Regions from separate parts of the Streptomyces sp. NPDC058877 genome, predicted to be linked through region 3. Evidence: riboswitches for the same ligand, from Rfam matches in the RefSeq annotation. Region 3 holds a riboswitch; each other region holds the start of a gene.
The links. Region 3 has a riboswitch for cyclic di-AMP ahead of ACFW2Y_RS24975 (peptidoglycan DD-metalloendopeptidase family protein). Riboswitches for the same ligand answer to the same signal wherever they lie in the genome.
Positions count from the first base shown of each region.

Region 1: it holds a riboswitch for cyclic di-AMP, as region 3 does, so the genes downstream of both, ACFW2Y_RS29610 (transglycosylase SLT domain-containing protein) here and ACFW2Y_RS24975 (peptidoglycan DD-metalloendopeptidase family protein) in region 3, are expected to answer to the same signal.
Region 2: it holds a riboswitch for cyclic di-AMP, as region 3 does, so the genes downstream of both, ACFW2Y_RS28235 (M23 family metallopeptidase) here and ACFW2Y_RS24975 (peptidoglycan DD-metalloendopeptidase family protein) in region 3, are expected to answer to the same signal.
Region 4: it holds a riboswitch for cyclic di-AMP, as region 3 does, so the genes downstream of both, ACFW2Y_RS27800 (M23 family metallopeptidase) here and ACFW2Y_RS24975 (peptidoglycan DD-metalloendopeptidase family protein) in region 3, are expected to answer to the same signal.

Region 1 covers NZ_JBHYMF010000187.1:820-7,813, reverse strand. The annotation lists gene ACFW2Y_RS29620 (phosphocholine-specific phospholipase C) at 1-381, shown strand, start outside; gene ACFW2Y_RS29615 (hypothetical protein) at 443-1,045, opposite strand; cyclic di-AMP (ydaO/yuaA leader) riboswitch at 1,416-1,601, shown strand; gene ACFW2Y_RS29610 (transglycosylase SLT domain-containing protein) at 1,606-2,478, shown strand; gene ACFW2Y_RS29605 (phosphoribosyltransferase family protein) at 2,462-3,766, opposite strand; gene ACFW2Y_RS29600 (SpoIIE family protein phosphatase) at 4,022-6,553, shown strand; gene ACFW2Y_RS29595 (type B 50S ribosomal protein L31) at 6,730-6,978, shown strand.
Region 2 covers NZ_JBHYMF010000165.1:240-7,233, reverse strand. The annotation lists gene ACFW2Y_RS28250 (DNA topoisomerase (ATP-hydrolyzing) subunit A) at 1-2,103, opposite strand, end outside; gene ACFW2Y_RS28245 (M16 family metallopeptidase) at 2,285-3,631, shown strand; gene ACFW2Y_RS28240 (M16 family metallopeptidase) at 3,628-5,025, shown strand; cyclic di-AMP (ydaO/yuaA leader) riboswitch at 5,238-5,403, shown strand; gene ACFW2Y_RS28235 (M23 family metallopeptidase) at 5,416-6,186, shown strand; gene ACFW2Y_RS28230 (GntR family transcriptional regulator) at 6,377-6,994, shown strand, end outside.
Region 3 covers NZ_JBHYMF010000125.1:3,155-10,148, forward strand. The annotation lists gene hpnH (adenosyl-hopene transferase HpnH) at 1-657, shown strand, start outside; gene ACFW2Y_RS24955 (aspartate aminotransferase family protein) at 668-2,053, shown strand; gene ACFW2Y_RS24960 (helix-turn-helix domain-containing protein) at 2,129-2,758, shown strand; gene ACFW2Y_RS24965 (DUF6126 family protein) at 2,799-2,954, shown strand; gene ACFW2Y_RS24970 (tyrosine-protein phosphatase) at 2,970-3,791, opposite strand; cyclic di-AMP (ydaO/yuaA leader) riboswitch at 4,152-4,322, shown strand; gene ACFW2Y_RS24975 (peptidoglycan DD-metalloendopeptidase family protein) at 4,327-5,286, shown strand; gene ACFW2Y_RS24980 (SGNH/GDSL hydrolase family protein) at 5,438-6,232, shown strand; gene ACFW2Y_RS24985 (STM4011 family radical SAM protein) at 6,219-6,994, opposite strand, start outside.
Region 4 covers NZ_JBHYMF010000159.1:9,372-16,365, forward strand. The annotation lists gene ACFW2Y_RS27775 (MerR family transcriptional regulator) at 1-395, shown strand, start outside; gene ACFW2Y_RS27780 (hypothetical protein) at 545-925, shown strand; gene ACFW2Y_RS27785 (PLP-dependent cysteine synthase family protein) at 993-2,042, shown strand; gene ACFW2Y_RS27790 (MFS transporter) at 2,039-3,274, shown strand; gene ACFW2Y_RS27795 (PP2C family protein-serine/threonine phosphatase) at 3,383-4,594, shown strand; cyclic di-AMP (ydaO/yuaA leader) riboswitch at 4,807-4,971, shown strand; gene ACFW2Y_RS27800 (M23 family metallopeptidase) at 4,983-6,101, shown strand; gene ACFW2Y_RS27805 (aldo/keto reductase) at 6,145-6,994, shown strand, end outside.

The DNA.
Region 1 (6,994 bases), on a different contig from region 3:
TCCGGTAAGTACGACATCTCCATGATGGGCCCCAACCGCTTCCTGCGCCGGTTCATCGGGGACGCCTCCAAGGCGGGCCGCGCCATCGAGGTGGCGGCCCGGTTCGCGCCCGAAGCGGGCACGGGGAAGACGGCCCTGTGGTTCAAGATGACCAACACCTCGGCCGGACCGGTCACCTTCACGATCCGCTCGAACGCCTACCGCTCGGACGGCCCGTGGACGTACACGGTGCCGGCGAACTCCAGTCGCGAGGACTTCTTCAACGCGGTCGCGTACAACGACGGCTGGTACGACTTCACGATCGTCGCCGACGTCGACGGGACGTGGTCGCGCCGCTACACCGGCCACATCGAGACCGGGGCGCCCAGCACCAGCGGCTGATTCCCCGACGCACGACCGGGCGGCGACCTCCTTGCCGCCGCCCGGCGACGGGCGGGGCGGGTCACCGGCCGGCGTGCGCGGCGCGGCGGATCGTGGCGTCGAGAAGGGCCAGTGCGTCGGCGGCGGTGCGGCCGGGGGCCCTGTTCCACGGACCGATCAGATCCAGCCACCCACGGGCCCGAAGCTCCGTCATGATCCAGGCGGCGGCCTCGTTCATGGTGTCCGCGCCGCCGTAGCCGAGGCGGTGGGCGGCGAGGAGGGCCCCGCAGACACACCGGGCACCTCGGACGTTGCGCAGTCTGTACGGAGCGTTCTGCCAGCCCCACTCCGTCAGCACCAGACGGGCATAGCCCAGGTGGACCGAGGGACGCAGCTCCACCTGGCCGATGCGGCGCCAGGCGTGGAGCCGGTCGGGCAGCACGGCGCCGATCCGGCCGGGGATGCGACGCCCGGCAGGAACCTCCTGCGGCAGGGCCGCGAGGGCATCGGCCACCAACCGTTCCACCGGCACGCTGAGCAGTTGCCGCCAGTGCGCTTCCGACGGGGCCGACTTTCCGGCGGGGGTCGCGCCGGTGACGATCTGCTGCCAGGCCGCGTCCTCGAAGAGCGCGGCGGCCTCGCGGTCAAGGTCATCGGGGGTGAGCAGCGGAGGGGAAGGGGACATCGAGGTGACTCCTAGGTCGACTGCCCCCATCTTTAATGCTGAATGTCCATTTTGCGAGTTTTGACCCTCGCAAGGAGAGGGCGCGCCGCGGCGACCTCCGGCGAGTCGGTGACATCACACCTAATTTCTGCACATTTACTCATGAATGGAATTACTTCTCATATCAGACATAAAGCATCGAGTGACGGGATTCACTCCCCACCCCATCCATTCGACGGAAGGATCCCCCCTCCCCTTGCCGCGCAAGGAAGTTCGAGATTCCGGAGAGATCATCGATCTTGAATTCGCGGAATTACTTGATCCATTTTTCGATACCCGAGAACCGCTCCCCTTGTTATCCGTTGCATTACTGGCCTACGGTCGCCTCCATTCGAGCGGATCGCCTAATCCTGCCGCCGCTCGACACACCTCCCTTTTCACCCGACGGCAGGAGCGGGGGACCCACGAATACGCCGGTCCGGTGATCCGGAACGGCTCGGGGTGTAGCCGCGTGCGCGCGGCCGGACACCTCCCGTCCGAACCCGACAGCTCACCTCGCAGGCACCGGAGAGGAATCCGTCATGCCTGCTCACGGCAAGCACCGCCGCCCCCGTCGTAGTCCCGTCTCCCGTGGCCTGGCCCTGGTGGGCACGGGCGGCGCCGCATTGACCTTGCCGCTGGTCGTGCCGGCCGCCGCCAACGCCGCTCCGGCGTCCGCGGCCCCGGAAACGGCCGCCCGGCCCTTCAGCAGCCCCGCGGCCCCGGCCGTCGCCAAGGCGGTCACCGCCCCGGCAGCCGCGCGCACCTACACCGTCGTGAGCGGTGACTCGCTTTCCCTGATCGCCCACAAGAAGGGAATCCAGGGCGGCTGGAAGAGCCTTTACCGGGCCAACAAGGGAGCCGTGGGTGACAACCCGTCACTCATTCACCCCGGTCTGAAGCTGACGATTCATAAGAATTCCGCAAAGCCCGTTGCCACACAGGGCAAGCCGAAGAAGTCCACGACGACCGAGCGCGCGAGCCGCTCCGAACGCCGCCCGGCCGCCCCCGTGGTGACCACCGGCACCGGCGCGTCCGCAGCGCAGGCCGCCCCCGCTGCGGTCAAGGCCGCTCCGGTTGCCGCCACCAACTACGCCGACAACCTCGACGGCTGGATCAGGGAGTCGCTGGCGATCATGGCCCAGCAGGGCATCCCCGGCACCTACGACGGCATCCTCCGCAACGTCATGCGCGAGTCCTCGGGAAACCCCAGGGCCATCAACCTCTGGGACTCCAATGCCGCCGCTGGCACCCCCTCGAAGGGGCTGCTGCAGGTCATCGAGCCGACCTTCCTCGCCTACCACGTGCCCGGTACGTCCATGGACCTGTTCGACCCGGTCGCCAACATCACCGCCGCCTGCAACTACGCGGCCGACCGGTACGGCTCCATCGACAACGTCAACGGGGCGTACTGACCCGCTGCCGCCGGAAGTGGTCGTCGAACCAGGAGGTGGCGAGCTCCGCCACCTCCTCCAGGGCCCCCGGCTCCTCGAAGAGGTGGCCGGCACCCCCCACCACGGTGAGCCGGTTCTCACAGCGCAGCAGTGACTGGGCCCTCCTGTTGAGGTCGAGGACCAGCGCGTCCGCGCCCCCCACCACCAGGAGCGTGGGGGCGCGCACCCGCCCCAGGCGCTCACCCGCGAGGTCCGGCCGGCCGCCGCGCGAGACGACGGCGCTCACCCGGGACTCGGGGTCGCCGGCCGCCCACAGCGCAGCCGCCGCGCCGGTGCTCGCCCCGAAGTACCCCAGGGGAAGTCCGGCCCCCTCGGGCCGCGCGGCCAGCCATTCGGTGGCCCCGGCAAGCCGCCCGGCGAGCAGTGGGGTGTCGAAGACCCTTGCCCGGTCCGTGGCCTCCGCCTCGGTCAGCAGGTCGAAGAGCAGCGTCCCTAGCCCCGCCCGGTTGAGCCCGGCGGCAACCGCCCGGTTCCGGGGGCTGTGCCGACTGCTTCCGCTGCCGTGGGCGAACAGGACGATGCCACCTGCTCCCTCGGGCACCGCGAGCCGTCCGGCGAGCGTGCGGCCGGTGACCGGGATCCACACGTCCGTGTCCTGCACGACCGGGTCGCGCGCGGCCCTGTTCCGGTCCAGGCAGGCGACGACCTCGGCGTCCGCGGTCTGTGAGAAGTCCCGGTAGAACTGCCCGATCGCGAAGAACCGGTCCGGCGTGTGCACGCTGACGGTCTCGTCGACCTCCCCGCCGAGCCGGGTCGTCCAGCCGCGCGGAGCCACCGGGACCGCGAGGACGATCCGGGCAGCGCCACGGGCGCGGACCACCCGGCAGGCCGCCAGGGCCGTGGCCCCGGTCGCCAGGCCGTCGTCGACCACCACCACCGTCCGTCCGTCGAGCGGCACGGAAGGCCGGTCGCCCCGGTAGCGGAGGGCCCGGTGGTCGAGCTCCACGTGCTCCCGTGCTTCCACGGCGGCGAGCTCGCGTTCGCTCACCCCGGCCTCGCGGAGCACCCTCTCGTTGAGCACCCGGACGCCCCCCTCCCCGAGCGCCCCCATCGCGAGCTCCGGTTGCTGGGGGACCCCGAGCTTGCGTACGAGGCAGATGTCGAGCGGCGCATCGAGGGCGTCCGCCACCTCGGCAGCCACGGGCACGCCGCCCCGCGGGAGCCCGAGGACCACGACGTCCCGGTCCTTGAGGTGGTCGAGCCGGGCGGCAAGCTGCCGCCCCGCGTCACTGCGGTCGCTGAAGAACATGATCGGCCGCCCTTCCGCCTGCGCGGCTCGGACCCGGGGAAGAACACGGTCGTCCGTCCCTTGCCCACCCCTCCCAGGGTAGACGGGGCGCGGTGACCGGCAGGCCTAAGACGGGCCCGGCCGCTCGGCCCGGGGAGTCACCGGCCCGGCAGAGGAGGACGGAGCCGGCCCAAGCTCCGCGGAACACCCTGCTCACGACGGTGAACGCACCGGTCCCGGATGCGGGCGGCTTCGTCCCTGGCGCATGCTGTCTGTGTGACCTCGCACGGCGTGTCCGGCCACGGCCCGGCGGGCGGCATCGGACATCCGTCCGAGAACGGAGCCGACGACGGGCCGGCTCCGGCTGCGCTGACCTGGGCACTTGCGGAAGCCGCCGTCGAAGCGGTGGAGCAGGTGGGCGGCTATGCGGGCGGGGTGTACCTGCGCTCCGGCACTCCGGGGCTGCTGCGGCTCGCCGTCCTGGTGGGGCTTCCCGGGCAATTGTTCCGCCCGTGGTGGCGGATGCACGCGAACCGGCCGTTTCCCGTCTCTGAGGTGCACCGCTCGGGGCAGTCCGTCCACCTCGCCGACGTCGAGGAGGCCATGCAGCGCTTTCCCCAACTGGTGGCGAGCCTGCCGTTCCCCTTCGCCTCGCTGTACTCGCCCGTGGTCGCGGGCCGGGAGCGCTTCGGCGTGCTCATGGCGCTGCGGGCGCCGAGTCCCGGGATGCCGGTGAACGCACGGGACCGAAGGCGAATGACCCAGGACGCGCTCCGTCTGGGCGAGACCCTGGCCGACCTCGTCCGGCAGGGCACCGAGGTCGAGTGGCCGGGTGATCCGGTGTGCGTGCAGCTACCGATCGCTTCGGGCCCGCCGGTCCGCTTCGGTTCCTTCGCCTGGGACCTGGCCACCGGCACGGTCACCCTGGACGACGGGCTCCTCGCCGTCCTCGGAACGGAGGTCTCGTCGCCCTGCTCCATCGAGGCGCTGACGTCACTGCTCCATCCCGAGGACGGGTACGCCCTGTGGGCGGCTGCCCGGCAGGCCACGGAGGCCGAGGGGCGGCCATCGGTGCGGCGGATCCGGCTGAAGGGCCCGGACGGCGGCCTCCACCTGCTCGAGGTGTCCGCGCGGGCCCGGCGAAACCCGTCGGGGACCGGCCCGCCCGGTGGCAGGCGGCTCGAAGGCACGCTCGTGGACCTCGGTACGGGGCTGATCGGCTCGGACGCCACGGACCGCCTGCCGCGGGCGATCCTGGCGGCCGATCGCCTCGGTCGCATCACCTACGTCAACGAACGGACGGAAAGCCTGCTCGGCCGGCCGCGCAGGGCCCTGGCGGGACGGCCGCTGTGGGAGGCACTGCCCTGGCTCGCCCACCCCTTCCACGAGGAGCAACTGCGCGCCGCCCTGCTCTCCACGGAACCGGTGCGCTTCATGGCCCGCCCGGAGCGGGGCCAATGGCTGTCGGTCTCGCTGCACCCCGGGCGGGACGGGGTGACGCTGGTACTGGTTCCCGAGGAGGGCCCCGCTCCAGTGGCCCCGCACGCGGTACGGGGTGCACGGGAGGGCGGTGTCCTGGCGGAACCCGACGACCAGGCGGCGGCCCTGTACCGGCCGGTGGCCCTGGCGATCGCGCTCTCCGAAGCGGTGACGGCGCGCCAGGTTTCGGCGGTGGTGACGGAGGAGTTGTTGCCTGCGTTCGGCGGTCGACAGCTGGCGATCTACCTGCTGAGCGACCGGCGCCTCTACCTGGCCTGGGAGACGGGTTTCCCGCCGGGCTTCCTCGAACCCTTCGACGGAGTAGCCCTGGACGCCCGGCTGCCGGGCGTGGAGACGCTGACGAGCGGCAGGCCGCTCTTCTTCGAATCGATGGACAAGCTCGGCGAGACGTACCCGGGACTGCCGTTGGACGCGGACTCGGGGGCGCGGGCGTTCCTGCCGTTGATCGCCTCCGGCAGGCCGGTGGGCTCCTGCATCCTCGGCTTCGACGCTCCGCGCGGGTTCAGCCCGGAAGAGCGGACCGTCCTCACGGCGCTGGCGGGACTGATCGCGCAGGCCTTGGAGCGGGCCCAGCGGTACGACACGGAGGCGGCGGTGGCACGCGGTTTGCAGGACGCACTGCTGCCGCACCGACTGCTGGTACGGGACGGGGTGGACACGGTGGGCCGGTACCTACCGGGCACTGCGGGCATGGACGTGGGAGGGGACTGGTACGACGTGATCGAGACCGACCACGGGCGGCTCGCCCTGGTGATCGGCGACGTGCAGGGGCACGGCGTGGCGGCGGCGGCCACGATGGGGCAGCTGCGCAGCGCGGTCCGGGCGTTCGCACTGGGCGGCCACCGGCCGCAGGACGTGATGCGGGGCACCAACCGGCTCCTGATCGACCTGGATCCGGGGCAGTTCGCGAGCTGCTGCTACGTACTGCTCGATCCGGAGACGGGGGATGCGCGGGCGGTGCGGGCCGGGCACCCCCAACCGCTGCTGCGACGGCCCGACGGGACGACGGAGTCGGTGGAGTTGGCGGGCGGGATGGTCCTGGGGGTCGACGTCCGGGCCTCGTACCCGGTGACACGGCTGCAGTTGGCTCCCGGGGCCGTGCTCGCGCTGTTCACGGACGGCCTGGTGGAGCGGCCGGGCAGCGACATCGACGAGGGGATCGAGCGGTTGAGCCGGGCGTTCGCAGCCGCCGGCTCACTGCCCCTGGGCGAGACGGCCGATCGGCTGATCCGGGATGCGCGGGCCGCCACGTCCCGGCCGGACGACATCGCGCTGCTCCTCGCCTCGCGGTGGGAGGAGACGGGCTGATCGGCCCCGAAGGGGGACGGCGGCGGACGGGCGACGGACGGAACGGTCGCACGCGACGGGACGGCCCCTCACCCGGTCGGTCGCGCGGCACTGGTCGGGGATCGTGGCCCCGGAGAGGCTTGGGATGCCGCGCCGATCAGGCCGGACCAGTCAGGGCGACAGCCCGAGGAGGACACGTGCAACAGGACAAGCAGCCCGAGTACGGCCCCGTGGTGTTCCGCGACCGCTCGGCGGGGTACGCCTTTCTGACCCGGTCCACCGCGACCAGCGACCGGACCATCGAGTGGGACGACGGGAAGACGTATCCCGTGATCGACGTCGAGATCTCCTCCGATAGCCACCCGTTCTACACGGGCACGGCACGAACCGTGGATTCCGAGGGCAGGATCGCCGCGTTCCAGCGCCGCTACGGAAAGGAGGAGTGACCCTTCGGGGCGACTA
Region 2 (6,994 bases), on a different contig from region 3:
GATGCCGGCCATGCCGCCTGCCGGACGTCCCTGGGGCCGCACCTGGGAGGCCTGGTAGCGCAGCAGTTGGGCATCGGAGGTGATGAAGACCAGGTCTTCCTCGCCCGTCCGCAGTTCGACGGCGCCGACGATCCGGTCGCCCTCCTTGAGGGTGATGACCTCCAGCTCCTCCTTGTTCGACGGATAGTCCGGCACCACGCGCTTCACCACGCCCTGGAGCGTGCCGAGGGCGAGGCCCGGCGAGGATTCGTCCAGCGTGGTGAGACAGACGACCGTCTCGTCCGTCTCCAGGGAGAGGAACTCCGACAGCGGTGCGCCGCCCGCGAGGTTCGGGGCGCTCGCGGTGTCCGGCAGCTGGGGCAGGTCGATCACCGCGACCCGCAGCAGCCGTCCGGCCGAGGTCACCGCGCCGACCTCGCCGCGCTGAGTGGCTGCCACCGCCGACACGATCACGTCGTGCTTGGCCCGCGCCGCGTCAGGGTCGACCGGCGGCAGCTCGGCCGTTGCCGTGCGGGCGAGCAGGCCGGTCGAGGAGAGCAGCACCTGGCAGGGGTCGTCCGCGACCTGCAGGGACACGGCCGCGACGGGTGCGCCCGCCGACTCCAGCAGGACCGTCCTCCGGTCCGTGGCGAACTTCTTGGAGACTGCTGCCAGCTCCGCCGAGACCAACTTGCGGAGCTCCGCGTCGGAGTTGAGGATTCCGGTCAGCTCGTCGATCTCGCCGTTGAGGCGGTCGCGCTCGCCCTCCAGCTCCAGGCGGTCGAACTTGGTGAGCCGGCGCAGCGGGGTGTCCAGGATGTACTGCGTCTGGATCGCGCTGAGGGAGAAGCGCTCCATCAGGCGCTCCTTGGCCTGGGCCGAGTTCTCGCTCTCCCGGATGAGGCGGATGACCTCGTCGATGTCGAGCAGCGCGACCAGGAGGCCCTCGACCAGGTGGAGCCGGTCCTGCTTCTTGGTGCGGCGGAACTCGGACCGGCGCCTGACCACCTCGAAGCGGTGGTCCAGGTAGACCTCGAGGAGCTCCTTGAGGCCGAGGGTGAGCGGCTGGCCGTCGACCAGGGCCACGTTGTTGATGCCGAAGGACTCTTCCATCGGCGTCAGCTTGTAGAGCTGCTCCAGCACCGCTTCCGGCACGAAACCGTTCTTGATCTCGATGACCAGACGCAGGCCGTGGCTGCGGTCGGTGAGGTCCTTGACGTCCGCGATGCCCTGGAGCTTCTTGGAACCGACCAGGTCCTTGATCTTGGAGACGACCTTCTCCGGGCCGACCGTGAACGGCAGCTCGGTCACGACGATGCCCTTGCGGCGGGCCGTCACCGTTTCCACGGTCGTGGTGGCGCGGATCTTGAAGGAGCCACGCCCCGATGCGTAGGCGTCCTTGATGCCGGAGAGGCCGACGATCCGACCGCCGGTGGGCAGGTCGGGGCCGGGCACGAAGCGCATCAGTGCTTCGAGGTCGGCGTTGGGGTAGCGGATCAGGTGGCGGGCAGCCGCGACGACCTCGCCGAGGTTGTGCGGGGGCATGTTCGTCGCCATGCCGACCGCGATGCCGGAAGCACCGTTGACCAGCAGGTTCGGGTAGGCCGCGGGGAGCGCGACGGGTTCCTGCTCCTGGCCGTCGTAGTTCGGCGCGAAGTCGACCGTGTCCTCGTCGATGGACTCGGTCATGAGGAGCGCGGCGGGGGCCATCCGGGACTCGGTGTACCGCATGGCGGCCGGTGGGTCGTCATTGCCCAGGGAACCGAAGTTGCCGTGGCCGTCGACCAGGGGCAGACGCATGGAGAAGGGCTGCGCCATGCGGACCATCGCGTCATAGATCGACGCGTCGCCGTGCGGGTGCAGCTTGCCCATCACCTCGCCGACGACGCGGGCGCACTTGACGAAGCCGCGCTCGGGGCGCAGGCCCATTTCGTTCATCTGGAAGACGATGCGGCGTTGGACGGGCTTCATGCCGTCGCGGGCGTCCGGGAGGGCACGCGAGTAGATCACCGAGTACGCGTACTCGAGGAAGGAGCCCTGCATCTCGTCGACGACGTCGATGTCGAGGATCTTCTCCTCGTACGCGTCGTCCGGCGGCGGTGTCTTCGTGCTGCGGCGGGCCATCGCGGCTGCGGCTCCTTCACCAACAAGGTTGATCTGACGCGGACCATTGTGGACCGTGTCACCGACAACGCCGACCGCGACCCGGAAGAGGGACATCATGACGGAGCGGGAACTTCGCCAGGTGTCGGCGCGCTTGCATACAGTGGCAGGACTTTTTCACATCGCGATCGAAGGGACGTACATGCCCATGGGTCACACGGCCACGGCCGAGGCCGGCTCCGGCGGCCTGACAGCGACCGAGCACCGGTTGGCGAACGGCCTGCGCGTGGTGCTCTCCGAGGACCACCTGACCCCGGTCGCCGCGGTCTGCCTCTGGTACGACGTCGGCTCGCGTCACGAGGTCAAGGGACGCACCGGCCTCGCCCACCTCTTCGAGCACCTGATGTTCCAGGGCTCCCAGCAGGTCCAGGGGAACGGCCACTTCGAGCTGGTCCAGGGCGCCGGGGGATCGCTCAACGGCACGACCAGCTTCGAGCGCACCAACTACTTCGAAACCATGCCCGCGCACCAGCTGGAGCTCGCGCTCTGGCTGGAGGCCGACCGCATGGGTTCGCTGCTCGCCGCCCTGGACGACGAGTCCATGGAGAACCAGCGGGACGTCGTCAAGAACGAGCGCCGCCAGCGCTACGACAACGTGCCGTACGGCACCGCCTTCGAGAAGCTGACCGCCCTCGCCTACCCGGAGGGCCACCCCTACCACCACACGCCGATCGGCTCCATGGCCGACCTGGACGCGGCCACCCTGGAGGACGCGCGGAACTTCTTCCGCACCTACTACGCCCCCAACAACGCGGTCCTGTCCGTCGTCGGCGACATCGACCCGGCGCAGACCCTCGCCTGGGTCGAGAAGTACTTCGGCTCCATCCCCGCCCACGACGGCAAGCCCGAGCCGCGCCCCGGCGAACTGCCCGAGGTCATCGGCGAGCAGTTGCGCGAGGTCGTCGAGGAAGAGGTTCCCGCCCGTGCGCTGATGGCCGCCTATCGGCTGCCGCACGACGGCACGCGCGAGTGTGACGCCGCCGACCTCGCCCTGACGGTCCTGGGCGGCGGCGAGTCCTCCCGCCTGCACAACCGCCTGGTGCGCCGTGACCGTACCGCGGTGGCCGCGGGCTTCGGCCTGCTGCGGCTCGCCGGGGCGCCTTCGCTCGGCTGGCTCGACGTGAAGACCTCCGGCGGCGTCGAGGTGCCGCAGATCGAGGCGGCCGTCGACGAGGAGCTCGCCCGGTTCGCGGCGGAGGGTCCCACGTCGGAGGAGATGGAGCGTGCGCAGGCCCAGCTGGAGCGGGAGTGGCTGGACCGGCTCGGCACGGTGGCGGGCCGCGCGGACGAACTGTGCCGGTTCGCGGTGCTCTTCGGCGACCCGCAGCTCGCCCTGACCGCCGTCGACCGGGTCCTGGACGTCACCGCGGACGAGGTCCGGGCGGTCGCGGCGGCCAAGCTGCGCCCCGACAACCGTGCGGTGCTCGTCTACGAGCCCCTGGCGACCGAGCAGAGCGACAGCGACGAGGAAGAGGGAGCGGACCAGTGACCGACGCTGCCGTGTCTTTGACGAACATGGACTTCCACCCGCAGCCCCAGCCGGGCACCGCGAAGCCGTGGGCCTTCCCGGCTCCGGACCGTGCGAAGCTGGACAACGGTCTGACCGTGCTCACCTGCCACCGGCCCGGTCAGCAGGTGGTGGCGGTGGAGCTCTTCCTGCCGGCGCCGCTGGACGCCGAGCCCGCCGGTCTCGACGGCGTTGCCACGATCATGGCCCGCGCCCTGTCCGAGGGCACCGACCGGCACAGTGCGGAGGAGTTCGCGGCCGAGTTGGAGCGCTGCGGCGCCACGCTCGACGCGCACGCCGACCACCCGGGCGTGCGAGTCTCCCTGGAGGTGCCGGTCTCCCGCCTGCCCAAGGCGCTCGGCCTGCTGTCCGAGGCCCTCGTCGCGCCGGCGTTCCTGGAGACCGAGGTCGAACGCCTGGTGCGCAACCGCCTCGACGAGATCCCGCACGAGTCGGCCAACCCGTCCCGTCGCGCCGCCAAACAGCTCTACAAGGAGCTGTTTCCGGACGGTTCCCGGATGTCCCGGCCGCGCCAGGGCACCGAGGAGACGGTCGCCGCGATCGACGCCGCTGCGGTACGCGCCTTCTACGAGGCGTACGCACGGCCCGCCACGGCCACGGCCGTGGTCGTCGGTGACTTGACCGGCGTCGACCTCGACAAGGTCCTCGCCGAGTCCTTGGGCGCCTGGGTCGGTGAGCCGGCCGAGCCGCTGCCGATGCCGCCGGTCACCGCCGACGACACCGGGCGGGTCGTCATCGTGGACCGCCCCGGTGCGGTGCAGACCCAGTTGCTGATCGGCCGGATCGGTCCGGACCGGCACGACCGCGTCTGGCCGGCCCAGATCCTCGGCACCTACTGCCTGGGCGGCACCCTGACCTCGCGCCTGGACCGTGTCCTGCGCGAGGAGAAGGGCTACACGTACGGGGTGCGGGCCTTCGGGCAGGTGCTCCGCTCCGACGCCGGGGGGAACGGAGCGGCGATGCTGGCCATCAGCGGTTCCGTCGACACCCCCAACACGGGTCCGGCGCTTGAGGACCTCTGGAAGGTGCTGCGGACCCTGGCCGCGGAGGGACTCACGGACGCCGAGCGCGAGACGGCCGTGCAGAACCTCGTGGGTGTGGCACCCCTCAAGTACGAGACGGCCGCTTCGGTCGCCGGGACGCTCGCCGATCAGGTGGAGCAGCACCTCCCGGACGACTTTCAGGCCGAGTTGTACGCGCGCCTGGTCGAGACCGGCACGGTCGAGGCGACGGCAGCCGTGGTCAGTGCCTTCCCGGTGGACCGACTGGTCACCGTGCTGGTCGGTGACGCCGCTCAGATCGCGGAGCCGGTGCGGGCGCTCGGCATCGGTGAAGTGACCGTGGTGACCGGCTGATCCGTTCCGCCGACCACGGCAGAGCCCGGCAACGGAGGTCCCTGACGGCATGGTTCGTCAGGGACCTCCCGTTTGTCCGTATTGCTGGTAAGGGTGGCCTTCTGCCCTGTGGCATGTCTTACAAATAAGCGTGTCTGTTTGGTGATTGACAGACGATCCGCATAGCGTCGGTCCGGCTGTTCGTCAGTTGCACGTGCCGCAACCGCGGCATCGAACAGTCATCGCCGAGTCCCCGTCAGGCGCGAGCCTGGGGAGCCGGGGACCCACATCGAGTCCCTGGGGTGAATCGAGCGCCTTCGTCCCGGACGGAGGGGTTCGTAGGAGACCTTCCTGCTCCGAACCCGTCAGCTAACCCGGTAGGCGAGAAGGAAGGAAAGGACCAGCCACTTCATGGCGTTCACCCGTGCCACCGGGAAGCATCGTGGTTCGAGCCGGATGGCTCGCCGCAGCGTGGGCATCGCCGGTGCGGCGACGCTCGCCACCACCGGCGTCATCGGCACCCTGGCCTCCCCGGCGCTCGCCGCCGACACGGACGACCGTTCCCCCGAGGACACCGGCCTCACCCAGGTGATCACCGAGGATTCCCTCGTGGACCGGATCAACGCCCAGGCCGCCGCCCAGGAGCAGGAGGCCGTCGAGGCCATCGCCAAGGCGAAGGCCGAGGCCGAGGCCAAGCGCAAGGCCGAGGCCCGGGCCAAGGAGATCCGCCTGGAGCGCGAGCGTGCCGCCCGCGAGGCCGAGCGCCGCCGCCTGGCCTCCTTCCAGCTTCCCGTTGCCGGCTCGTACGTCTCCACCGGTTACAAGACCGGCGGCTCGCTCTGGTCCTCCGGCAGCCACTCCGGCGTCGACTTCCACGCCGCCTACGGCACCCGGGTCGTCTCCGTCGGCTCCGGCACCGTCGTCGAGGCCGGCTGGGGCGGCGCTTACGGCAACAACATCGTCATCCGGATGAACGACGGCACCTACACCCAGTACGGGCACCTCGCCTCCATCGGCGTGTACGTCGGCCAGACCGTCGAGCCGGGCCAGCAGATAGGCGTCTCGGGTTCGACCGGCAACTCGACCGGTCCCCACCTCCACTTCGAGGCGCGCACGAGCCCCGAGTACGGCTCGGACGTCAACCCGATCTCGTACCTCCGTGCCCGCGGCGTCGCGGTCTGATCCGGATCCGTCGCGCACCACGTCGCAAAAGCCCCGGCTCGTACTGAGCCGGGGTTTTTTGCTGACCAAAAGATATCCATGGATTCCGCTGGGGCATCGGAAATTCTGGCGTGCTGCAATAGAGTCGCAGATCGGACGCAGGACGGGCGTCGATCACGTTGTCTCGCGCGGACCAAGGCGGAGGTCGGACATGCGCATTCCCGCGCACTCGGTATGCACGGCGATCCGGGACGACATCGTCTCCGGTCTGTTCGAGCGGGGGAGCCGGTTGACCGAGGAACAGCTCGCCCGTCGGTACGGGGTCTCCCGCGTTCCGGTCCGTGAGGCGCTGCGCACCCTGGAGTCCGAGGGCTTCGTTGTCACCCGCCGGCATGCGGGCGCCCATGTGGCCGAGCCCACCGAACAGGAGGCGGCCGACCTCCTCGACATGCGGGCGCTGCTCGAACCGCTGGGGGCCGCGCGGGCGGCGCAGCGGCGCACCCAGGCGCATCTGAAGGTGTTGCGCGGCCTGGTCAGGCTGGGGCAGGAGCGGGCCAGGCGGGGACAGGGCGAGGACCTGAGGTCGCTCGGGAGTTGGTTCCACGAGACGCTCGCGCAGGCCTCCGGCAGTCCTGCCCTGACGGCGCTGCTCACTCAGCTGCGGTACAAGATCGCTTGGATGTACGTCGTGGAACAGCCCGCCCAGCCGCTGGAGGCCTGGGTGGAGCACGGTGCGATCGTGGACGCCGTGGCGCGCGGTGACGCCGAGCGGGCGAGGGCGCTGACGGCGTTGCACGCGGAACGGTCGCTGTCCCTGCACCGCCCCAAA
Region 3 (6,994 bases):
CCGTACTTCGCCTTCGCCGTGCACATCGACGGACTGCGCGAGCGGCACGACGAGTCCGTCGCCAAGGAGGGGGTCTTCGACGAGGCGGTGGCCGCCATCAAGGAAGCCAAACGACGGGGCTTCCGGGTCACCACCAATTCGACCTTCTTCAACACCGACACCCCGCAGACCGTCATCGAGGTGCTCAACTTCCTCAATGACGACCTCCAGGTCGACGAGATGATGATCTCGCCCGCCTATGCCTACGAGAAGGCCCCCGACCAGGAGCACTTCCTCGGCGTCGAGCAGACCCGCGAACTCTTCAAGAAGGCCTTCGCCGGTGGGAACCGGCGGCGCTGGCGGCTGAACCACTCACCGCTCTTCCTGGACTTCCTGGAAGGGAAGGCGGACTTCCCCTGCACGGCCTGGGCCATTCCCAACTACTCGCTCTTCGGTTGGCAGCGCCCCTGCTACCTGATGAGCGACGGATACGTCCCCACGTACCGCGAACTGGTCGAGGAGACCGATTGGGACAAGTACGGCCGCGGCAGGGACCCGCGCTGCGCCAATTGCATGGCGCACTGTGGCTACGAGCCCACCGCCGTCCTCGCGACCATGGGCTCCCTCAAGGAGTCCCTGCGCGCGGTCCGCGAGACCGTTTCCGGGAACGAGGCGTGAGGCGGCCGGCATGAGCGGTGAGTTCGACCTGCGGGCGCTGCTCGCCGAGCGCGGCGGCGAGCGGTACGAACTGCACGCCAAGCACCTGAACCACCAGCTGCCGCGCATGCTGCACACCATCGGCTTCGACAAGGTCTACGAGCGCGCCGAGGGGGCCCACTTCTGGGACGCCGACGGCGTCGACCACCTCGACATGCTCGCCGGCTTCGGCGTGATGGGCCTGGGGCGGCACCACCCCGTCGTCCGCAAGGCCCTCCACGACGTCCTGGACGCCCAGCTGGCCGACCTCACCCGCTTCGACTGCCCACCGCTGCCCGGGCTGCTCGCCGAGCGCCTGCTCGCCCACAGCCCACACCTCGACCGGGTCTTCTTCGGGAACAGCGGCACGGAGGCCGTGGAGACCGCCCTCAAGTTCGCCCGGTGCGCCACCGGCCGCCCCAGGGTCCTCTACTGCTCGCACGCCTTCCACGGACTCACCACCGGCTCCCTCTCCGTCAACGGCGAGCGGAGCTTCCGGGACGGCTTCGGCCCGCTCCTGCCGGACACCGCGATCGCCCTCGGTGACCTCGACGCCCTGGAGCGTGAACTGCGCGCGGGCGACGTCGCCGCCTTCGTCGTCGAACCCATCCAGGGCAAGGGGGTCCACGAGGCGCCGCCGGGCTTCTTGCGGGCGGCCCAGGAACTGCTCCACCGGCACGGTGCGCTGCTCATCGCCGACGAGGTGCAGACGGGCCTGGGTCGCACCGGCGACTTCTACGCCTACCAGCACGAAGAGGGCGTCGAACCCGATCTGGTCTGCGTGGCCAAGGCGCTCTCCGGCGGCTACGTGCCGGTCGGGGCCACCCTCGGCAAGGACTGGATCTTCAAGAAGGTCTACTCGTCGATGGACCGGGTCCTGGTCCACTCGGCGAGCTTCGGAGCCAATGCCCAGGCCATGGCGGCCGGGCTCGCCGTGCTCTCGGTCATGGAGGACCAGGACGTCGTCGCCCACGTCCGTCGGACCGGTGGGCTGCTCGCCGGGCGCCTGCAGGAGCTCGTGCCCCGGTACGAGCTCCTGCACGAGGTCCGCGGACGCGGTCTGATGATCGGGATCGAGTTCGGCCGGCCGTCCTCGCTGGGGCTGCGCAGCCGCTGGACGATGCTCCAGGCGGCCCGCAAGGGCCTCTTCGCCCAGATGGTCGTCGTCCCGCTCCTCCAACGGCACCACATCCTCACCCAGGTCTCCGGGGACCATCTGGAGGTGATCAAACTGATCCCGCCGTTGATCATCGACGAGGCGGACGTCGACCGGTTCGTCAGCGCCTTCACCGCGGTCATGGACGATGCCCACGGCGGTGGGGGGCTGCTCTGGGACTTCGGGAAGACACTGGTCAAGCAGGCGGTCGCGCAGCGCTGAAGCCGCACGGCCGGTGCACTTTGCCTCTGAGGCAATAAATTTGCCTCAGAGGAACGGTCCTGGCGGAATGGACGCATGGACCACGCCCCCGGGGCGCCACCCCCGGTCCCCGTCACCCCGGACGTCCTGCCGGACGTCGCTCCGCAGCTGCGGGCCCTGCGCCGCCGCCGGGGGTTCACCCTGGAGGCCGCCGCCCAACGGGCCGGCCTCTCGCCGGCCCACCTCTCACGGTTGGAGACCGGGAACCGGCAGCCCTCGCTCCCGATGTTGCTCGCCCTCGCCCGCATCTACGGTACGACGGTCTCCGAGCTCCTCGGCGAGGCTCCCCCCGAGCGCGATCCGGTGGTGCGGGCGGGCCGTTCCGAGCCGGTCGAGGCCGACGGCTGGGTCTACCGCCAGGCGGGTGGGGCCGGCCGGGCCCTGCAGTGCCTGCGGGTCCACGTGCCGTACGCCACCCGGGCCGACATCGTGCGGGTCCATCCGGGCGAGGAGTGGATCCACGTCCTGGAGGGGCGGGTGCGGCTCGCGCTCGGCGAGGTCGTCCACGTCCTCGACCCCGGGGACAGCGCGCACTTCGACTCGCTGACCCCGCACCGGATCGGCGCCGCCACCCCCGGCGGGGCCGAGCTGCTCTTCGTCCACACCCTGATGCAGAGCCCCGCCGCCGAGCTGTGCCTCGGGGGCGGGACCCCGCACCGGGGCTGATCACGGGCGACTCGTTGAGATCCTCGAAGGAAGGGTTGACATGTCCGACAAATCCGCACCGGTCACCGGTGAAGAGCGCGGCGAGGGCAGGTTCCCCAAGGGGCTCGTGCTCCGCCTCTTCGCCTATTTGATCGCCGGCCACCTCTTCGCCGGCTTCCTCTACCTGCTCTTCCTGATGGGCGGGCAGAACCAGTAGTTCCGCTCGCCGGGCTCATGCGCCGGTGAGCAGCCGCTCCCGCAGGCGTTCGCGGGTCTCCGGAGCCAGCTTCAGTCCTTCCGTGAGGTAGGCGTCCACCGAGCCCCAGGTCGCCCCGATCGTTTCCAGGGCGGCCCGCAGGTACTCCACCCGCGCGTCGAAGAGCGGGCTCAGCAGCTCCATCACCTCGGGGGACATCCCGTCCGGGGCGGTGGAGCTGCGCCGTATCTTGTAGCGGCGGTGCGGGTCGTTCGACTTCACGTAGTCGGCCTCGATCGCGTCCCGCTCCACGTCGACGGCCAGCAGGGTGATCGCGACGGCGAGTCCCGCCCGGTCCTTGCCGGCCGCGCAGTGCATGAGGGCCGGGACGCTCTCCTCCGCCATGGAGTGCAGGATCCGACTGTGCTCCGCGGTGCGCTCGACCACCATCTTCCGGTAGGAATCGGACATTCGGGCGGCTGCCTTGCCGTCGCCGAGGACCTCCCGCAGCCGGGCGACCTCTCCGTCCCTGACCAGCTTCCAGAACTCCTTGCCGTCGGCCGGGTCATTGAGGGGGATGTTCACGTTCCGCACGCCGGGCAGCTCGACGTCCGCGCCCTCGACCTTCCGGTCGGCCTCGTTGCGGAAGTCGAAGACGGTGTGGAGGCCCAGGGAGGCGAGGAAGGCGGCGTCGCGCTCCGTCGCGTGGGCGAGGTGGCCGCTGCGGAAGAGTCGTCCGGGGTGAACGGCGCGCCCGTCCGTCGTCGGCAGGCCGCCCACGTCCCGGAAGTTGCGGACCTCCGTCAGTTCGGGCTCGGTGGCTTCGGTGGGAGGGGTCTGCGGCAGCTGCTGCGTCACGGGCGGGTGCTCCTGTTCTGGCGGTCTGTTCTTGGGGCAATCATCTCGGCCGAGTGCCGTGTGCGCACCCCCCTCGGGGGGTAATGGGCGATCTGTCCGTATTTGGGGGATAGGGGCAACGCGCCCTGATTGAGGGGGAGATGGGGTTCGATGCGTGAGCAGCGTCATAACCGTGACGGAACGTGCCTGATCGTCTTCTTCGAATTCCCTTGGGGAAAAGGAGATCGACAGACCGTCATCCACGGAGGGTGACCGGAATTTCGCCCCAAAGGCAAAGGATTGCGGAGTTCCTGAAAAGTGCGGCTTGTTCGCTCCGGCCCCACTCGTCTAGCGTCGCGCTCACTCCGGACGGACCGCCGAATCCTGCCACCGCCCGGAATCCGCACTCACCCGTACGAGGCAGGAGCGGGGGACCCAGGTAGTACGCCGATCCCTCGACAAGGACGGCTCGGGGTGAAGTCGCGTGAGAACGCGGCCGGACATCTCCAGTCCGAACCCGACAGCTCACCTCGTAGGCGACGGAGAGGAATTCGCCATGCCCGCGAAGGGTAAGCACCGCCGTCCCAAGGTCAACCCGATCACCCGCGGGTTCCTGGCCGCCGGCACCGGAGGCGCCGTCGTCGCCCTCCCGCTCCTCGGAGCCGCCAGCGCCCACGCCGCGCCGGCCCTGCCCGTCGCCGTCCCGGCGAAGGCCGCTGCCGTGGAGGCCGCCCCGGTCGCCGCGAAGGCCGTGCCGAAGACCTACTCCGTGGTCCGGGGCGACTACCTGTCGAAGATCGCCGCCGAGCACCACCTGGCGGGCGGCTGGCAGAAGCTCTACGAGGACAACCGCCAGGTCGTCGGTGAGAACCCCTCGCTGATCCTGCCCGGAATGAAGCTCACCCTCGGTGCGAAGAGCACGGCGAAGGCCCCCGCTCCGAAGGCCCCCGCTCCGAAGGACTCCGCCAGCAGCAAGCGGAGCTCCGGAAAGAACGGCGACGCCCCCCGGGCTTCCCGCAGCAGCGAGCGCGCCTCGGCCCCGGCCGCCGCGACCTCCGCGCCCTCCTCTTCTTCCGCCGCGTCGTCCTCGTCGGCCGGCACGACCTCCTCCTCCGGCTGGTTCGCCCCCGTCAACGGCGGCGTCTCCACCCCGTACCGCGCCTCGGGCTCCATGTGGTCCTCCGGCTACCACACCGGTGTCGACTTCATGGCCTCCACCGGAACCACCGTCGTGGCGGTCGGCCCCGGCACCGTCTACTCCGCGGGCAACGGGGGAGCGTACGGCAACCAGGTCGTCATCCAGCACGCCGACGGCACCTTCTCGCAGTACGCCCACCTCTCCTCGATCTCCGTCTCCGCCGGCCAGACCGTCAGCGGCGGCCAGCAGATCGGCCTCTCCGGCGCGACCGGCAACGTCACCGGCCCGCATCTGCACTTCGAAATGCGCACCGGGCCGGGGTACGGCTCCGACATCGACCCGCTGGCGACCCTGCGCCAGCACGGCGTGAACATCTGACGCCCCGTAACTCCTGGAGGCCCGGCACGTGCGTGCCGGGCCTCCGGCGTATTCCGGCTTGGTGGAATCTTTATCGGTGGCGTATGTCACCCGCCGTCAACCCCTCCTTACGGTCGCGTAGGTCACACCCGAAGGGGAAGGATGTGGTCCCGTGGCAGACGATTCGAGATCAAGAGACAACCACGCATTCGGGTCGTACGCGGCGATCGGTGACAGCTTCACCGAGGGCGTCGGAGACCCCGGCCCCGACGGGGCCTACGTCGGCTGGGCTGACCGCTTCGCGGTCCTGCTCGCCGACCAGCTGCCGGAGCACGACGCCTTCCGCTACGCCAACCTGGCCGTACGCGGACGCCTCCTCGACCAGATCGTGGCGGAACAGGTCCCCCGGGCGAAGGAACTCGCCCCCGACCTGGTGACCTTCTGCGCCGGCGGCAATGACATCATCCGCCCCGGGACGGATCCGGACGACGTGGCCGAGCGCTTCGAACGCGCCGTCGTCGAGCTGACCTCCGCCGTCGGAACCGTCATGGTGACGACCGGTTTCGACACCCGCGAGGTCACGCTCCTCAAGCACCTCCGGGGGAAGATCGCCACCTACAACGGACACGTCCGGGCCGTCGCCGACCGCTACGGCTGTCCGGTCCTCGACCTGTGGTCGCTGAAGTCCGTCCAGGACCGGCGCGCCTGGGACGAGGACCGGCTGCACCTCTCCCCCGAGGGACACACCCGGGTCGCCCTGCGCGCCGCACAGGTCCTCGGCATGCCGGTGCCCGCGGACCCGGACCAGCCGTGGCCGCCGGTCCCGCCGCGCGGCACCCTCGAAGTCCGACGCGACGACATCCACTGGGCCAAGGAGTACCTCGTGCCCTGGATCGGACGCCGGTTGCGCGGCGAGAGCTCCGGAGACCACGTCGAGGCCAAGCGCCCCGACCTCATGCCGCTGTAGTCGGCGGTGCGGCGGGGATCCGCTCCAGGACCCCGCCGGCGAACACGTCGTACAGCGGCAGCGTCTCCAGGTGGACGTAGCCGATGTGACAGTCGCAGACGGCGAGGGGGCAAGCCCGGGGACGCAGGGCGGCGCGGTACGAGCCGTCGTACAGGTTCCCCAGCTCCGCCCGGACGAAGTGGCAGCGCCGCACCGTCCCCTCGCCGTCCACCGAGACCACGGACTCCCCGGTCCGGCAGGGCAGCCCCGCCGAGCGGTGCGGATGCCGGCTGTACGGGAACAAGGGGTCGAGCTCCGTCCAGGCATCGGCCTCCGCGTCGGTGTAGGTGCGCCCCTCGGCCGCGTTCACCCAGAGGTACACGTGCGGGGGCAGCTCCGCCCGCAGCCGGACGGCGTCCTCCCGGTGCTCGGGCAGACCGACCACGCCGACGCTGAAGCGGATGCCCCGTTCGGCGAGCTCCCGGCACCGGGTGAGGAAGCGTTCGTACGGTGTCTGCCCCGGGTGGTAGGTGCACCAGAGCGCCACGCCCTCCGGGTCGGCCTCCGCCAGCCACTCCGTCCTGCAGCTGAGATTGGTCTGGATCGCCACCCGCTCCACGTGCGGGAGCCGGGACAGCTCGACCAGTGCCCGCCGGTACCAGGAGCGCACCAGCCCCTCGCCCCACGGAGTGAAGAGGACGCGCAGCCGGTCACCGGTCTGCGCGGCGACCCAGCCGGTGAACCGTTCGAGCGCCGCCCGGTCCGCACGCAACTGCTCGCGGC
Region 4 (6,994 bases), on a different contig from region 3:
AAGTGTTCGACGGCTTCGACCACACGAAGTACGAGAAAGAGGTCACCGAGCGCTGGGGGGCCGAGGCGTACGCGGAGGGCGACCGCTGGTGGCGCTCGCTCGACGCCGGGCAGAAGAAGGCGTTCGTGGCGGAGCAGGCCGAGATCGCCCGCGACTTCGGGCGGGCGGCGCGGTCCGGTCTCGCCGCCGACGGCGAGGAGGTGCAGGCCATCGTGCGGCGCCAGGTCGCATGGCTGTCGAAGACCGCGACGCCGAGCAAGGAGTACCTGATCGGACTCGGCCAGATGTACGTCGACGACCCGCGCTTCACCGCCCACTACGACAAGCACGGGGAGGGCACCGCGCTCCTGGTCCGGGACGCGATGACCGTCCATGCGGAGCGGTACGTGGGCTGATCCGCCGCCCACGGCGTGCGGAACCCGTGGGGACCGGCCGCCCGCAGACCGCGGGGCCCCGGTGATCCGCTGCCCGAAGTAAACGGTGGCCAAAACCGCGCTCGCCTCTTTGTGGGCGTGCGATGCCCCACCGTAGTCTCACGCGCACCATGAGTAGTGAAGGGTGTGTGAGGGAGCTGAGCCGGCGGGCGCCCGCCGTGCTCGTCCTGCTTGCGCTCCTCGCACTCCTCGTGGGCGTCTGCCACGGCCCCCACGGGCACGCGCTGCCGACCTCCGCCCCGGCCACCGTCTTCGCCCCCGTGCCCCCGCACGGCTGTGAGCGCTCCGGTGACCCGTGGTCCTTCGACGCGCCCCTGCCCGCGCAGGGTGCGGCCTCCCAGCTCGCCGCGCCGGACGCCGGCGGGGCCACGACCCGGTCGTACGCGGCGGACCTCCGCACCGACCCCCGCGCGCGCTGCGTCCGGGGCAGGGCGGGACCCGGGCCCGAGCCGGGCCGTCTGCTGATCGCCCTCGGAGTGGACCGGAACTGAACCGGGTCCCGCCCCCCGCGTGACCAGGTTCCCTTCCGCGTACCCACCAGCAAGGACGTACCCCGCCATGAGCGCACCACGGACCGGCTCCCCGCTGCCCGCCGCCCCGCAGGCCCCGACCCACGTCCAGACCGTCGGCAACACCCCCGTCCTGTGGACGGACGACGGCTACTGGGCCAAGCTCGAAGGCTTCAACTTCGGCGGCATCAAGGACCGCGCCGCCCTCTACATGGTCGAGCAGGCCCGTCGTCGAGGGGAGTTGCGGCCGGGCGCCCCGATCGTCGAGTCCTCCTCCGGGACCCTCGGCCTCGGTCTGGCCCTCGCGGGCGTGCTCCACGGCCACCCCGTGCACGTCATCACCGACCCCGGTCTCGAACCGATCGTCGAGCGGATGCTCGTCGCCCACGGCGCCCGGGTCCACCTGGTGCGCGAGCCGAGCCCGCGGGGCGGTTGGCAGCAGGCCCGGATGGACCGGGTCGCCGAGCTGTTGCAGGGCCTCGACGGCGCTTGGTGGCCCGACCAGTACGGGAACCCCGACAACCCCGATGCGTACGCGGGGCTCGCCGCCGAGCTGGCCGCGCAACTGGACCGGATCGACGTCCTGGTCTGCGCGGTCGGCACCGGGGGGCATTCGGCCGGGATCGCCCGGGCCCTGCGCGCCACCAGCAGTCCGGCCCTGGAACTGGTCGGCGTGGACTCCGTGAACTCCACCGTCTTCGGGTTGCCGGCCGGGGAGCGGCTGATGCGCGGCCTCGGCTCCTCCATCCACCCGGCCAATGTGGACCACGGGGCCTTCGACGAGGTCCACTGGGTGGGCCCGGCGGAGGCGGTGCGGGCGGCCCGCCGCCTGGCCTCCCGCCAGTTCGCGACGGGAGGCTGGAGCGTGGGGGCGGTCGCACTGGTCGCCGGATGGCTGGCCCGCACCAGGCCGCGCGGGACCCGGATCGCGGCGGTCTTCCCGGACGGGCCGCAGCGGTACTTCGACACCGTCTTCAACGACGAGTTCTGCGCGGCGCACGGCCTCCTCGACGGGCCCGTGAGGGAGGCGCCGGCCGGGTACGTCTCCGGTGAAACCGTCAGCGGCTGGACCCGCCGGGACCTGGGGAGGGCCCGGTGACCACGGCGACCGCGCCCGCCAAGGGCGGCATCTGGAGGCAGACCCGCAGCTTCGACCCGGCCGTCCGGCTGCTCTTCCTCAACCAGCTGACCATCAATCTGGGCTTCTACATGCTCATGCCGTACCTGGCCGCGCACCTGGCGGACGGGCTCGGGATGGCCGCCTGGGCCGTCGGTCTCGTCCTCGGCGCCCGGAACCTCTCCCAGCAGGGCATGTTCCTCGTCGGCGGGGCGCTCGCCGACCGGCTCGGCTTCAAACCGCTCATCGTGGCCGGCTGCGCGCTGCGGACGGTCGGCTTCGGGGCGCTCGCCCTCGCGCAGTCGCTGCCGTGGCTGATCGCCGCCTCGCTTGCCACGGGACTGGCGGGCGCGCTGTTCAACCCGGCGGTGCGTGCCTGTCTCGCGGCGGAGGCGGGGGAGGAGCGACGGGTGGAGGCCTTCGCGCTGTTCAACGCCTACTACCAGGCGGGCATCCTGCTCGGGCCGCTCGTCGGGGTGGCCCTGACGGGGGTGTCGTTCCGGCTGACGTGCGTGGTGGCGGCGGTGTTGTTCGCCGGGCTGACCCTGGTCCAGCTCCGGCACCTGCCCGTGCGGACCGCCTCCGGCGCCGGAGACGGTGGGGAGGGGGAGCGGGGGCAGTTCCGCACCGTGCTCGCGCACCGCACCTTCTGGCTCTTCTCGCTGGCCATGACCGGCTCGTACGTGCTGTCCTTCCAGGTCTACCTGGCGCTGCCGCTCGCCGCGGGCGGTACGGCGACGACGACCGCGCTGTTCGTGGTCTCGGCGCTCGTCGCGCTCGCCGGACAACTGAGGATCACGGCCTGGTGCCGGCACCGCCTCAGCCGGGAGCGGTGCCTGGTCCTCGGACTCGGCCTGATGGGCAGCGCCTTCCTGCTCCCGGCCGCCCTGGGCCGGGGCGTGGTGGGGCTGCTGTCGTGCGCGGCGGTCCTGGCCGTCGCGAACGCGGTGCTCTACCCGTACGAGATGGACACCGTCGTCGCCCTGGCCCGGGGCCGCTGGGTCGCCACCCACTACGGGCTCTACAACACGGTGTGCGGGGTCGGCATCACCCTGGGGAACCTGGGGACGGGTGCGCTGTTGGACGTCACCGGGTGGTCGGCGGTGCCGTGGCTCGCGCTGTGCGGGGTCGGCCTGGTGTGTGCGACGGCGATGGCCCTGTTGGCCCGGGGCGGGCGGCTCGCCGAGGGGGTCGTCGCCCCGGCGTCGGGCTGACGCCGTCCACCGGTCGGCCGCCCGGGAGTCGCCGCCGCGCGTGACGGCGGCGACCCTGGGAGGGCGCGGTGCGGACCGCGGCCGGTCGGACCGGGCAGGAGAGCACAGGTGGGGCACCCCGTAGGAGCGGCGGACGGAACGCGGCGGCGCGACGAGGCCCGTCCGGCGTACGGCAGGGTCCGGCGGTTCCTCCGCACCCTGCCCCCGCTGATCATCGTGGGCGGTGTCGTCTTCGACCTGCTGACACCGCCCGCGTACACGGCGGCGCCGCTCTTCTCCGCCGCCCCGCTGGTCGCCGCGCCCTTCTTCTCGACGCTGACCAGCCTGCTCACCGGCCTCGCCGCGGTCCTGGCCTCCATCGGACTGCACGTCTACAACGGCACCTCCTTCGACATCCCGCCCCTCACCGAGACCCTGACCGTGGTCACCGTCTCCGTGCTCGCCCTGCTCATCAACCGGGTCGTGCGCCGCAGCGGCGAGCGCCTCGCCTCGGCGCGGGTGATCGCCGAGGCTGCGCAGAAGGCCGTGCTGCCGACGCCCGCCGAGCGGATCGGGGGGCTGCAGTGCGCGGCGCGGTACGAGGCGGCGCAGGCCGACGCGTTCATCGGCGGGGACCTGTTCGCCGTGCAGGACACCCCGCACGGGGTGCGGCTGGTGGTCGGGGACGTGCGGGGCAAGGGGATGGACGCGGTCGAGGCGGTCGCCGTCATCGTGGGGGCCTTCCGGGAGGCGGCCGAGCAGGAGCGGTCCCTGGAGGGGGTGGCGCAGCGGCTGGAGCGGGCACTGGCCCGGGAGGGCACCCGCCGGGACGAGCTCGACGCGGTCGAGGGGTTCACGACCGCGGTGTTGGCCGAGGTCCCGCATCCGGGCGGGAGCGGGACCTTCGACGGCTTCGTCCGGGTCGTCAACCGCGGGCACCCGCCGCCGCTGGTGCTGCACGGGGACGGGCGGCTGGCCGCCCTGGAGCCGGACGAGGCCGCGCTACCGCTCGGCATGGGGGAGTTGGGTGCGTGGCCGGACCGGGCGCAGGCCCGGCCGTTCCCACCGGGTGCGACGCTGCTCTTCTACACCGACGGCCTCTCGGAGGCCCGGAACGGGCAGGGCGTCTTCTACGATCCGGCGGCCCGGCTCGCCGGGCGGATCTTCCCGGGCCCGGAGGAACTGCTCGATGCGCTCGTGGACGACGTGCGCCTCCACACGGGTGGCGGTGCGACGGACGACATGGCGCTGCTCGCGGTGAGCCGGCCGGCGAGCGGGCAGCCGGAGCGGCGCCGGACGATGCCGGTCGTGCCGCCGGCCGGCTCCGGTCACCAGGGGTAGTCGAGGGGTGTCACTGCGATAACAATTGACACAACGTCAGATTCTGAAGGTTTCGCCCCACCCGCCCCGGACCTTGTTGAGTGGGGGTCAAATCGCCTCATAGTGCGCCAATTCAATGAATGATCAAGGAGAACGGCTTGGAATCGGGAGGCCCTGTCTATTAACGTTCGATAACGCAGTGCGGTCGTCACAGCCGTCGCAAGAGGCGGCACCGTGCGCATGCGCCGAATCCTGAAAGGGAACCGGGGAACCACCACTTGGGGTGAATCGGGCCCCTTCGCACGCGTGCGAACCACGCACCCGCGCGAGCGAGCCCGTAGGAGACCTTCCTGCTCCGAACCCGTCAGCTAACCCGGTAGGCGAGGAGGAAGGAAAGGAGCGCGCCCCCGTGGCGTCCAACACCCCCGCACCCGAGGCCCCCTTCGACGCCTTTGGCGGCGGTGCGGGTCCCGCTGCCGAAGGCACCGAGTGGAACCCCACCGAGGGCTCCCTCCGGGCCGAGAACCGTTCCGGCGGCCGGCACCGGGTCGTCAAGCAGCGCTCCAACTTCGCCCGCTCCTCCACCGTCCTCGGCGTCGGCGTGATCGCTGCCGTCGGCGCGGGCGGCCTCGCCACCGCGCAGGAGAAGCCCCCGGTGGCGATATCCCTCCCCGACCTGCCCGACCTGAACCTTCCGGACGCCCAGGACCTCCCCGGCGTCGGCGCGTTCCTCTCCGGCGACGAAGAGGAGGCGCCCGTCACCACGGCCACCGCCAACCCGAACCCGCTCACCAGCACCACGTACGCCACCGCGACCGAGGACCGGAGCGGTCAGGCCGAGCAGGTCTCCGCCGGCACCGCCGACGCGGGAGAGGCCCTGCGCGCCCGCATCCTCCAGCAGGCCGAGCAGCAGCAGGCCTCCGCAGACGCCACCGAGAAGGCCGAGGCGGAGAGGGCGGCGGCGGAGAAGGCGGCCGTCGAGGCCGCGGCCAAGGCGGAGGCAGCCGCGAAGGCCGAGGCGGAGGCCAAGGCGAAGGCCGAGGCGGAAGCCAAGGCGAAGGCCGAGGCGGAGGCGGCGGCGAAGGCTGCGGCCGAGGCCGAGGCCGAGCGCCTGGCCCAGCTCGCCGCGAGCTACTCGCTCCCCCTCTCCTCGTACACGATCACCTCCACCTACATGCAGTCCGGTTCCATGTGGTCCTCCGGCTACCACACCGGCCTCGACTTCGCCGCCCCCACGGGCACCCCGCTGAAGGCCGTCCACGGCGCGACCGTCAAGTCGGCCGGCTGGTCCGGCTCCTACGGCTACCGGATCGTCCTGGAGCTGGAGGACGGCACCGAGATCTGGTACTGCCACCTGTCGTCCATGACGGTCAGCGTCGGCCAGACCGTGGGCACCGGCGAGACGATCGGCCGCGTCGGTGCCACCGGCAACGTCACCGGCCCCCACCTCCACCTGGAGGTCCACACCCCCGGCGGCGACGGCATCGACCCGGCCGGCTGGCTCCGCTCCAAGGGCCTGAGCATCTGACCCCGGTGGAATAGGCCCGGCGGCGGGACCCGTTGGTCCATTCATGACCACCCTCCGCCCGCTGGGCACCTCCGAGCTGCACGTCTTCCCCCTCGCCCTGGGCGGCAACGTCTTCGGCTGGACCGCCGACGAGGACCAGTCCTTCGCCGTCCTTGACGCCTACGCCGCAGCCGGTGGCAATTTCATCGACTCCGCCGACGTCTATTCCGCGTGGGCCGAGGGCAACGAGGGCGGCGAGTCCGAGACCGTCATCGGCCGCTGGCTCGCCTCCCGGGGCAACCGCTCCGAGGTCGTCGTCGCCACCAAGGTCGGCGCCCACCCCCACTTCAAGGGCCTCTCCGCCGCCACCATCAAGGCGGGCGCGGAGGAGTCGCTGCGCCGCCTGGGCACCGACCACATCGACCTCTACTACACCCACTTCGACGACGAGTCCGTCCCCGTCGAGGAGATCGTCACCGCCCTCGACGGGCTGGTGCGGGAGGGCAAGGTGCGGGCCGTCGCCGCCTCCAACATCTCCCCGGAGCGGCTGAGCGCCTCCCTCGACTTCGCCGAAGCCGAAGGCCTCGCCCGGTACGTCGCCCTCCAGCCGCACTACAACCTGGTCTCGCGCGACACCTACGAGGGACCGCTGCTGGACGTCGTCGCCGGGGCGGGCATCTCCGCCGTCCCCTACTACGGCCTCGCGTCCGGCTTCCTCACGGGCAAGTACCGCCCCGGGAAGACCGTCGAGAGCGCCCGCGCCCACCGCGCGGCGGCGCTCGCCGAGACCGGGCGCGGACGGGCCGTGCTCACCGCGCTCGACACGGTCGCCGAAGCACACGGCGCGGAGCCCGCCACCGTCGCCCTGGCCTGGCTGGCCTCCCGGCCGACCGTCGCCGCCCCGATCGCCTCGG